2 linked regions of the Pararhizobium sp. A13 genome follow. The protein of the gene in region 1 interacts with the protein of each later gene in a pairwise test. Links are inferred from orthologs where the notes say so. Each region holds a gene or a part of one and is shown in the gene's direction. Other genes may lie near its edges.

Region 1 (5,053 bases):
CAATAGCCGCATCATGATCCACGGCCCTTCCGGTTCGGGCAAGGAGCTCGTGGCGCGGATGATCCACCGCAAGTCTTCACGAATGGCAGGTCCCTTTGTCGCACTGAATGCGGCGGCGATCACGCCGGACCGCATGGAAATTGCGCTCTTCGGCACGGAGGGAACGCCGGGCCAGCCGCGCAAGACCGGCGCGCTGGAAGAGGCGCATGGCGGAATTCTCTATCTCGACGAAGTCGGCGAAATGCCGCGTGAAACGCAGAATAAGATCCTGCGCGTGCTGGTCGATCAGCAGTTCGAACGCGTCGGGGGCTCCAAGCGCGTCAAGGTCGATGTCCGCATCATCTCCTCGACCGCCTACAATCTCGAAAGCCAGATCGCCGAGGGGGCTTTCCGCGAGGATCTCTACCATCGCCTGGCGGTCATTCCGGTACGGGTGCCGGCGCTTGCCGAGCGCCGCGAGGATATTCCCTTCCTGGTCGACATGTTCATGCGCCAGATCAGCGAGCAGGCAGGCATTCGCAGCCGCAAGATTGGCGATGATGCGCTGGCCGTGCTGCAATCGCATGACTGGCCGGGCAACATCCGTCAATTGCGCAACAATATCGAGCGGCTGATGATCCTTGCCCGCAGTGACGGCCCCGACACGGCGATCTCGGCCGACATGCTGCCAAGCGAGGTGGGCGACAGCTTGCCGAAGATATCGGCGCAGGGGGATCAGCATATCATGACGCTGCCGTTGCGTGAGGCGCGTGAAATGTTCGAGCGGGATTATCTGATCGCCCAGATCAATCGTTTCGGCGGCAATATTTCACGCACGGCCGAGTTCGTCGGCATGGAGCGTTCGGCTCTACACCGGAAGCTGAAATCGCTCGGCGTCTGAAATCGCCGGTTCCTATCTCTTGAAATAAGTCATCCATGTCGAGAATTGCCTATGTCAACGGCGCCTACCGGCGTCATGCCGATGCCGCCGTCCACATCGAGGATCGGGGTTTTCAATTTGCCGATGGCGTCTATGAAGTCTGCGAAGTCCGCCACGGCTACATCGTCGATTTGACGCGGCATCTCGACCGGCTCGACCGATCTCTCACGGAAATCCGTATCGCCTGGCCGATGACGCGGGCGGCGCTCGTTGTCGTCATTCGCGAAGTTCTGCGGCGCAACCGGGTACGCAACGGCCTGTTTTACCTGCAGGTGACGCGCGGAGCCGCCCGGCGAGACCATGTCTTTCCTGCAGAGGGGACGCCATCGACGATCGTCGTCACGGCGAAGAGAACCGACGCTTCACTCATCGCAAGGAAGAACGCAGTTGGAGTCCGAGCGATCACCGTGCCGGAAAACCGATGGGATCGTGTCGACGTCAAGACCGTCGGGCTGCTGCCGAACGTTCTCGCCCGGCAGGCGGCAAAAGAGGACGGCGCTCAGGAAGCGATCTTCGTCGAGCCGGACGGCACGGTGAAGGAAGGCGCTGCGACCAATGTGTGGATCGTCGACAAGGATGGAACGCTGCGGACGCGCCATGCCGATCACGGCATTCTTCGCGGCATCACCCGCACGACGCTGATGGACGTGGTTGCCGCAGCGGGAATCGATATTGAGGAGCGAGCATTTTCGGTCGAAGAAATGCTTGTCGCGCGTGAGGTTTTCATTACGGCTGCGACAAGCATCTGCTTTCCGGTGGTGGCGGTTAACGGTAAAACCATCGCCAATGGCCATCCCGGCAGCGTGTCACAGAAAATTCGTGAAGCCTTTTTCGACATTGCGGAAAAGACTGCGATTTGATACCAAAATCCTGGGGGACGCTCTGAAGGAGACTTCTGACGGCGTTCGGGATAAACAGATCGAATAATCAACCGGTTAAGTTGAACCGGCAAATAAGAAAGAAGCGGCGCTATGGCGGAACGTTCTCAGAACTTGCAGGATCTTTTTCTCAACACCGTCCGCAAGCAGAAGATATCTCTGACGATATTTCTTATCAATGGTGTGAAACTGACGGGCGTCGTCACATCTTTCGACAACTTTTGTGTCCTCTTGCGGCGTGACGGGCATTCCCAGCTCGTATACAAGCACGCGATCTCGACGATCATGCCGGGTCAGCCGATGCAGATGTTCGAGAGTGAAGAATCCGCGTCCTGACGGGATACAAGGCACATTACCAAACGTGATACAAAATCGGCGTCGATCATCCCGGAGCTCGAAAAGCTGCGTGATGACATGCGCGCCGTGGTCATTGTTCCGGTCCTGAAAAAGACCGGCAGGCAGAATGCGGACGTGATTGTCGCGACCTCGACGCGCAGCGACGAAAGCCGACTCGAGGAAACCATCGGGCTGGCACTTGCGATCGATCTTGAGGTCGTGCACGGCACGATCGTGCCCATCGCCCAACCGAAGCCGGGAACGTTGCTTGGAAGTGGCAAGATCGAGGAAATTGGTCATCTGCTCATCGAGCACAATGCCGGCCTGGTGATCGTCGATCATCCGCTGACGCCTGTTCAGCAGCGAAACCTCGAAAAAGAATGGAACTGCAAGGTCATCGACCGGACCGGTCTCATCCTCGAAATCTTCGGTCGCCGCGCCTCCACCCGGGAAGGCACGCTGCAGGTCGATCTTGCGCATCTGAACTACCAGAAAGGCCGGCTGGTCCGCAGTTGGACCCACCTCGAGCGCCAGCGCGGCGGTGCCGGTTTCATGGGCGGTCCCGGTGAAACGCAGATCGAAGCCGACCGCCGGCTGCTGCAGGAAAAGATCGTCAAGCTGGAGAAGGAACTGGAGCAGGTCCGCCGCACGCGCCAGCTTCACCGTGCCAAGCGCAAGAAAGTGCCACATCCGATCGTCGCCCTTGTCGGCTACACCAACGCCGGCAAATCGACCCTGTTCAATCGCATTACCGGCGCCGGCGTTCTTGCCGAAGACATGCTGTTTGCCACGCTTGATCCGACGCTGCGCCGCATGAAGCTGCCGCATGGGCGCATGGTGATCCTGTCCGACACCGTCGGGTTTATCTCCGACCTGCCGACGCATCTGGTCGCCGCCTTCCGGGCGACGCTGGAAGAGGTTCTGGAAGCCGACTTGATCCTGCACGTTCGCGATCTCGCCGACCCCGACAATCAGGTGCAGGCGCAAGACGTGCTGCGCATCCTGACCGATCTCGGCATCGACGAGAAGGCAAGGGCAGAGCGCATCATCGAGGTCTGGAACAAGATCGACCTGCTTGACGCTGAAACGCGGGCCGGCCTCGTGCAGAAGGCTGAAAACACGGACAATACGACGGCTGTTTCGGCGATCACCGGCGACGGCATCGATCATCTGCTCGAGGAAATCGGCAGCCGGCTTTCCGGCGTCATGACGGAATGCACGGTCGCCCTGCCTGTCGAGAAGCTGCAATTGCTGTCGTGGGTTTACGGGCATGCGATCGTGGACGGCCGCGAAGACATGGAAGACGGATCGGTCAGTCTCGATCTGCGACTGACGGCCGCCGAAGCGGAAGAACTCGAGCGCCGGCTGGGGAACGGACCGAAGGCTGTCGCCCAGGATTGGTAGGTTTCAGAGCGGCTGACGTTACGGAATGCCGTTACGTTAGTTGCCTCTCGATCGCCTTTGCTGCCTGCCAGAGTTCTTCCATCCGTTCCAGCGTCGCATCTTCAAGCGTTTCTCCAGCCGACTCCAGTTCGGTCTCGATGTGGCGGAAGCGGCGCCGGAACTTGGTGTTCGTTCCGCGCAGAGCCATTTCCGGATCGGCGCCGACATGGCGGCCGATATTGACCACGGCAAAGATCAGGTCGCCGAGTTCATCCGCCACCTTGGCCTTGTCATTGGCGGCGAGCGCCTCGCGCAATTCGGCGATCTCTTCCTCGATCTTGTCGAGGATCGGTTCCGGCGAGGACCAGTCGAAGCCGACTTTTGCCGCTCGCTCCTGCAGCTTCAGCGCTTCGACCAGGGCCGGAAAGCTGCGCTGGACCGAACCGAGATGGCCCTTGTTTGCATCTTCGGGAAAACCGTGCCGGGCGCGCCGCGCGCGGCGTTCGTCCTTTTCAGCCTGCTTGATCTCGCTCCATTGCCGCTTGACCGCCTCCGGCGTGTCTGCGTCCGAGTGGGCAAAGACGTGCGGATGACGGCGGATCATCTTTCGCGTGATTGCCTCGACCACGTCGCCGAAGGCGAAGTCTCCGGCTTCCTCGGCCATGCGGGCGTGAAAAACCACCTGCAGAAGCAGGTCGCCCAGTTCATCGCAGAGGTCGTCCATGTCGCCACGCTCGATGGCGTCGGCGACCTCGTAGGCTTCTTCGATCGTATAAGGCTTGATCGTCTCGAAGGTCTGGACGACATCCCAGGGGCAGCCGGTTTCCGGCTGGCGCAGGGCTGCCATGATGTCGAGGAGGCGCGTGATGTCCTTGGAGGGCTGCATGGGTCTCAATTCAGCGGGATCGCGTTGTCGTCCTTGCCGGACTGGTAGGCATCGGACAGGGACTGGTATTTTTCACGGATGCGCTTGTCCTGGGCGCGCAGCGCCGATTTCGCGTCGGATGTCGCAACCAGATCGGCGATCGACGAGGACCGCCAGAAGGCGTTGTTCTTCGCATAACCGCCCGGATCGAGCCGGAAGACCTCCTTCAGGATCTTCAAATCGTGCGGGATGGAAAAGGCGTCGCGGGAATCTTCGTGGCTGAAGAAATAATAGAAATTGTCGAAGCCGGCCCAGGTGATGGCCGAAAGGCACATCGAGCAGGGCTCGTGGGTGGACAGGAAGATCAAGTCCTTGGTGTCCGGCTTCTCTGCTCGTTCGTAAAAGCGTTTCAGCGTATGCACTTCGCCGTGCCACAGCGGATTTTCGGTTTCGTTGTTCGTCTCGGCGATCACCAGGGACAGGTCCGATTTACGCAGGATGGCGGCGCCGAAGACCTTGTTGCCGGCGCTAACGCCCTTTTCCGTCAGCGGAAGAATGTCAGCCTCGATGACGGTCAGAAGGCGTTCGGCGAGATCGGAATTCGTCATCCTATTGTGACTCCGGAAAGTGGCGTGGCGGCATTTGAAAAGCTATGGATGGCAATACGCAATG
Region 2 (5,118 bases), 1.9 Mb from region 1 along the record:
CCGGAGGTTGTTGATAAACCGGGACAGCGACAGCTAAGGGCCGCCGCTTTTCAAAGGCAAGGGGAAAACCGGCGAGTTATTCACAATCCGGATTCTTGGGAAGCCGATTTTCAGCCCTTGTGGACAAGACTCATAGTTGGACAAAATGTCACGTTCATCCACCGTTTGTCCACATCGAACCGCGGGCGGCGATCAAGACCCAAGGATTTGAATCCTTGTTTGTTTTCTGGATTATCCCCACTTGCGAGGAAATGATCGCGAAAGCAATTCAATTATCCTTTTAGACGGCAGCGAATGTGGAAAGAGACCGGATGGCTTTTAATCCTTGATAGTCACCGACTCTAAGAAATAGAAACCTTAGATATATGATTTCTTTTATATTGGGAGAACGTTTCCGTGACCGCGAAAAGCCGCAAGGTGCTACAGGTGTTGAAGGGTGAAACCCTGTCACCTCCTCCCGTCTGGTTGATGCGGCAGGCGGGCCGTTATCTTCCCGAATATCGCCTGACCCGTGCGACAGCCGGCAGCTTCCTCGATCTCTGTTATTCGCCGGAACTTGCCGTCGAAGTGACATTGCAGCCAATCCGGCGGTATGGTTTTGACGCCGCCATTCTGTTTTCCGACATCCTTGTTATCCCCGATGCGCTGAAGCGTAATGTTCGCTTCGAGGAAGGGCATGGACCGCGCATGGATCCGATCGATGCGGCGGATATTGCAAAGCTCGACGTCCGGCCGGTTTCGGATCACCTCAAACCTGTGATCGAAACCGTGCGGCGCTTGCGTCGTGAACTGCCGCAAGAGACGACGCTGCTCGGCTTCTGCGGCGCGCCGTGGACGGTGGCGACCTATATGATCGCCGGCCAGGGGACGCCGGACCAGGCGCCGGCGCGTTTGTTTGCCTATCGCCATCCGGAAGCTTTCGACGGGCTGCTTGCGACGCTTGCCGATGTCTCGGCCGATTACCTTGTCGAGCAGATCGATGCCGGCGCCGACGCGGTGCAGATTTTCGATTCCTGGGCGGGCGTGCTCGGCGAGGATGAATTTCTTCGCTACGCCGTCAAACCTGTTCGCCGGATGATCGACAGTGTTCGCACCCGCCGGCCCGATGCAAAGATCATCGCCTTTGCAAAGGGTGCCGGTATTCTCCTCAAGGATTACCGGCAAGGAACGGATGCGGATGCGATCGGTCTCGACTGGTCGGTTCCGCTTTCCTTTGCGGCCGAGCTTCAGAAGGATGGTCCGGTACAGGGCAATCTCGACCCGATGCGGGTTGTTGCCGGCGGCCAGGCCTTGGATGAAGGTATCGACGCGATTCTTGAAGTCCTGGGCAACGGCCCACTGATCTTCAATCTCGGACATGGCATTACGCCGCAGGCCGATCCGGAAAACGTCTCCCGTCTCGTCTCTCGGGTGCGCGGAGCAAGGCGATGACCGAACGCCAGACCGACGCCCGCCCGGGGAACAAGGCGCGGGCGCGCGCCTTCATCGCCATCGCCCTGTTCCTGGGACTGCTCGCCGTGTTATTCCTCTGGCAGCCCGACAATCTCTATCTTTGGATCAAGGCGCTGCACCTCATTGCGGTGATGTCCTGGATGGCGGCGCTGCTCTACATGCCGCGGCTGTTCATTTATCACACCGATGCGGCGCCGGGTTCGCAACAGTCCGAAACCTTCAAGATGATGGAGCAGCGGCTGTTGAAGGTCATCATGAACCCGGCAATGATGATCACCTGGGTGCTCGGGCTTTATCTCGCCTGGAGCATCTATGGATTTCAGGGCGGGTGGCTGCATGCCAAGCTGCTGCTTGTCGTTATCCTAACCGGCGTCCATGTCCTGTTCAGCCGCGCGGTGCGCGCTTTTGCGCGGGATGAAAATACCCGCAGCGCCCGGTACTGGCGGCTGATGAACGAAGCGCCGACCCTTTTGATGATCCTCATCGTCATCATGGCGGTGGTGAAACCTTTTTGATTCATGAGCGTTGAAGAGGAAACGTCCGGTAATTTCTCCAGACCCCTTGCGGCGCATCGAGTGAATCGCTATTTTCCCGCCACCTCCTCTTTCGTGGCATATGTAAACGTTACGAGTCTGCCCCTTCCCGCTGCAGCTCCCCTTACATCCGACACGCCGATTTTCCTTTCGAATTCCAAGTGTGGTCCCCTTCATGGCTGAAATGAAGCTACAAGAACTAAAAAACAAAACTGCGACGGACCTTCTGGCCTTTGCTGAATCTCTCGAGGTTGAAAACGCCAGCGTCATGCGCAAGCAGGAACTGATGTTCGCGATCTTGAAAATGCTTGCGAGCCAAGAGATCGAGATCATCGGCGAAGGCGTCGTCGAAGTACTGCAGGACGGCTTCGGCTTCCTGCGTTCGGCCAATGCCAACTATCTGCCGGGTCCGGACGACATCTACATCTCGCCCTCGCAGATCCGCCGCTTCTCGCTAAAGACCGGCGATACGGTCGAGGGTCCGATCCGTGGACCGAAGGAAGGCGAACGCTATTTCGCGCTGCTCAAGGTCAATACGATCAATTTCGAGGATCCGGAAAAAATCCGGCACAAGGTTCATTTTGACAATCTGACGCCGCTCTATCCGAACGAGCGCTTCAAGATGGAACTTGAGGTTCCGACCTCGAAGGACCTTTCCGCCCGCGTCATCGACCTGATCGCGCCGCTCGGCAAGGGCCAGCGCGGCCTGATCGTCGCGCCGCCGCGCACCGGTAAAACGGTCCTGTTGCAGAACATCGCCCATTCGATCACTGCCAATCATCCGGAATGCTACCTCATCGTTCTTCTGATCGACGAGCGGCCGGAAGAAGTGACGGACATGCAGCGTTCGGTGAAGGGCGAAGTCGTGTCCTCTACCTTCGACGAGCCGGCAACGCGCCACGTTCAGGTGGCCGAGATGGTCATCGAAAAGGCCAAGCGGCTTGTCGAACACGGTCGCGACGTCGTCATCCTGCTCGATTCGATCACCCGCCTCGGCCGCGCCTACAACACCGTCGTGCCGTCATCCGGCAAGGTGCTGACCGGTGGTGTCGACGCCAACGCTCTGCAGCGGCCGAAGCGCTTTTTCGGTGCCGCCCGTAACATCGAGGAAGGCGGCTCGCTAACGATCATTGCGACGGCCCTGATCGATACCGGCAGCCGTATGGACGAAGTCATCTTCGAAGAGTTCAAGGGTACCGGAAACTCGGAAATCGTGCTGGATCGCAAGGTCGCCGACAAGCGCATCTTCCCGTCTATGGACATCCTCAAATCCGGTACGCGCAAGGAAGACCTTCTCGTGCCGCGCCAGGACCTGCAGAAGATCTTCGTGCTTCGCCGTATCCTTGCACCGATGGGCACCACGGATGCGATCGAGTTCCTGATCGACAAGCTGAAGCAGACCAAGACCAATGGCGATTTCTTTGATTCGATGAACACCTGATCGAATCGGTGAATTTCGGGACAAAGCCCAGGCTCGGCCTGGGCTTTCGTGTTTTCAGGCCATCTATAGCTTAGCCGGATTCCTTCGCCGGAGTCACGGCAGCAAGGCGCGCGGTGAAGCGCTATACGGCGTATAATCACACTTGTTATCAGGTCCGAACGAGGATGTTCCGGCGGTGAACCATCAACACGATCAGAGAGTGGCAGACACGATCTATGCCTTGTCATCCGGCGGTTTGCCGTCCGGCGTCGCCGTCATTCGCATCAGCGGTCCACAGACGAGACCGGCGCTGGAACGGCTGTGTGGATCGGCACCTCCGCCAAGACACGCGACGCTTCGGTCGATTCGGAATCGAAACAATGACGTCCTGGACCAAGGCCTGGTGCTCTATTTCTCCGCGCCCGCTTCTTTCACGGGAGAGGACTGCGCGGAGCTCCAGGTTCATGGCGGGCGTGCGGTGGTTGATGCCATCCTGAGCGAACTCTCCGTTGTTCCCGGACTGAAACATGCGGAGGCCGGCGAGTTTTCGCGGCGCGCTTTTCACAATGGCAAGCTCGATCTCGTGGAGATCGAAGGCCTCGCTGATCTGATTGCTGCGGAAACCGAGATGCAGCGGCGCCTGGCACAGGAACATTCGAGCGGACATCTCTCGGCGCTTTATCAGGGCTGGGCCCAGCGGCTTATTCATGCAAGGGCAATGATCGAAGCCGAGCTCGATTTCGCCGATGAGGATGACATTCCGGGTTCGGTGGCAGCATCCATCTGGGGCGATATGCGGGCCTTGCGTACTGCGATTGGTGCGCATCTGGCAGGCGCCGGAACGGCGGAAATCATCCGCGACGGGCTGAAAATCGTCATTGCCGGCGAACCGAACGCCGGCAAGTCGAGCCTGCTCAACTACCTCGCCCGCCGGGATGTTGCGATCGTCACCGATATAGCCGGGACCACAAGAGACGTGCTGTCTATCGACCTTTCATTAGCCGGATTCTCCGTCCGCCTGTTTGATACCGCCGGGCTTCGGCCCACCGACGACGTGGTTGAGAAAGAGGGTGTCCGGCGTGCCTATATGACGCTCGAGCAGGCAGACGTAATCCTGTTGCTGGCGGACGCACCGGGTGGATTTCCGGAAATGGTAGGGCCGAATGCGTCGAAGCCGGTTATTCGCGTCGGCACCAAGATTGATCGCAATGCCGTTTTGTGGGATAAGGCTGACGCCGATGTCCTGATATCGACGACGACGGGCGTAGGGATCGACCGGCTTATCGAACAGTTGAAGGGCCACCTGCCCGACGTCTCGGGCAATACGGCGTTGTCGCTGCCGTCCCGGAAGAGGCACGTCAATTGTCTCGAACAGGCATGCAACGCAATCGATATGAGTTTGACGCAATCTAATCGCGGCCTCGATATTCAGGCGGAATATCTCCGGCAGGCGGGCGATGCGCTCGGCCGTATTACCGGGCGGGTGGATGTGGAAGATCTCCTGGATGTGATCTTCTCAGAATTCTGTATCGGCAAATGAGATGCAACCGGCAATACAACGTGCGCGAGTCTCTTTGGATGTTTCACGTGAAACGATTCGCACCCGATTTAATACCGTGATGGAGACGGTTGGTATGATTGATTACGATGTCATTGTCATTGGCGGTGGCCATGCCGGTTGCGAGGCGGCAAGTGCTGCTGCGCGTTTGGGCG

The links. The genes of interacting proteins can lie anywhere in the genome.
Region 2: the proteins of hfq (region 1) and rho interact in binary tests that used the Escherichia coli proteins (3 or more experiments, as listed by UniProt). The link is inferred for Pararhizobium sp. A13 from one-to-one orthologs.

Annotation. Positions count from the first base shown.
Region 1 is NZ_CP149510.1:2,890,517-2,895,569, forward strand. Bases 658-3,511 are described here. They hold hfq (RNA chaperone Hfq), read left to right. Parts: upstream 658-1,890; coding sequence 1,891-2,133; downstream 2,134-3,511. Other genes in these bases: WI754_RS14295 (sigma-54 dependent transcriptional regulator), read left to right, coding at 658-880; WI754_RS14300 (D-amino-acid transaminase), read left to right, coding at 916-1,779; hflX (GTPase HflX), read left to right, coding at 2,212-3,511. Also shown: more of WI754_RS14295, read left to right, coding at 1-657; more of hflX, read left to right, coding at 3,512-3,537; mazG (nucleoside triphosphate pyrophosphohydrolase), read right to left, coding at 3,569-4,402; WI754_RS14320 (nucleoside deaminase), read right to left, coding at 4,408-4,989. UniProt on the Escherichia coli protein: RNA chaperone that binds small regulatory RNA (sRNAs) and mRNAs to facilitate mRNA translational regulation in response to envelope stress, environmental stress and changes in metabolite concentrations.
Region 2 is NZ_CP149510.1:972,925-978,042, reverse strand. What follows is about bases 1,375-4,293. They hold rho (transcription termination factor Rho), read left to right. Parts: upstream 1,375-2,160; coding sequence 2,161-3,426; downstream 3,427-4,293. Other genes in these bases: mnmE (tRNA uridine-5-carboxymethylaminomethyl(34) synthesis GTPase MnmE), read left to right, coding at 3,626-4,293; hemJ (protoporphyrinogen oxidase HemJ), read left to right, coding at 1,428-1,967; hemE (uroporphyrinogen decarboxylase), read left to right, coding at 1,375-1,431. Outside these bases: more of hemE, read left to right, coding at 397-1,374; more of mnmE, read left to right, coding at 4,294-4,945. UniProt on the Escherichia coli protein: Facilitates transcription termination by a mechanism that involves Rho binding to the nascent RNA, activation of Rho's RNA-dependent ATPase activity, and release of the mRNA from the DNA template.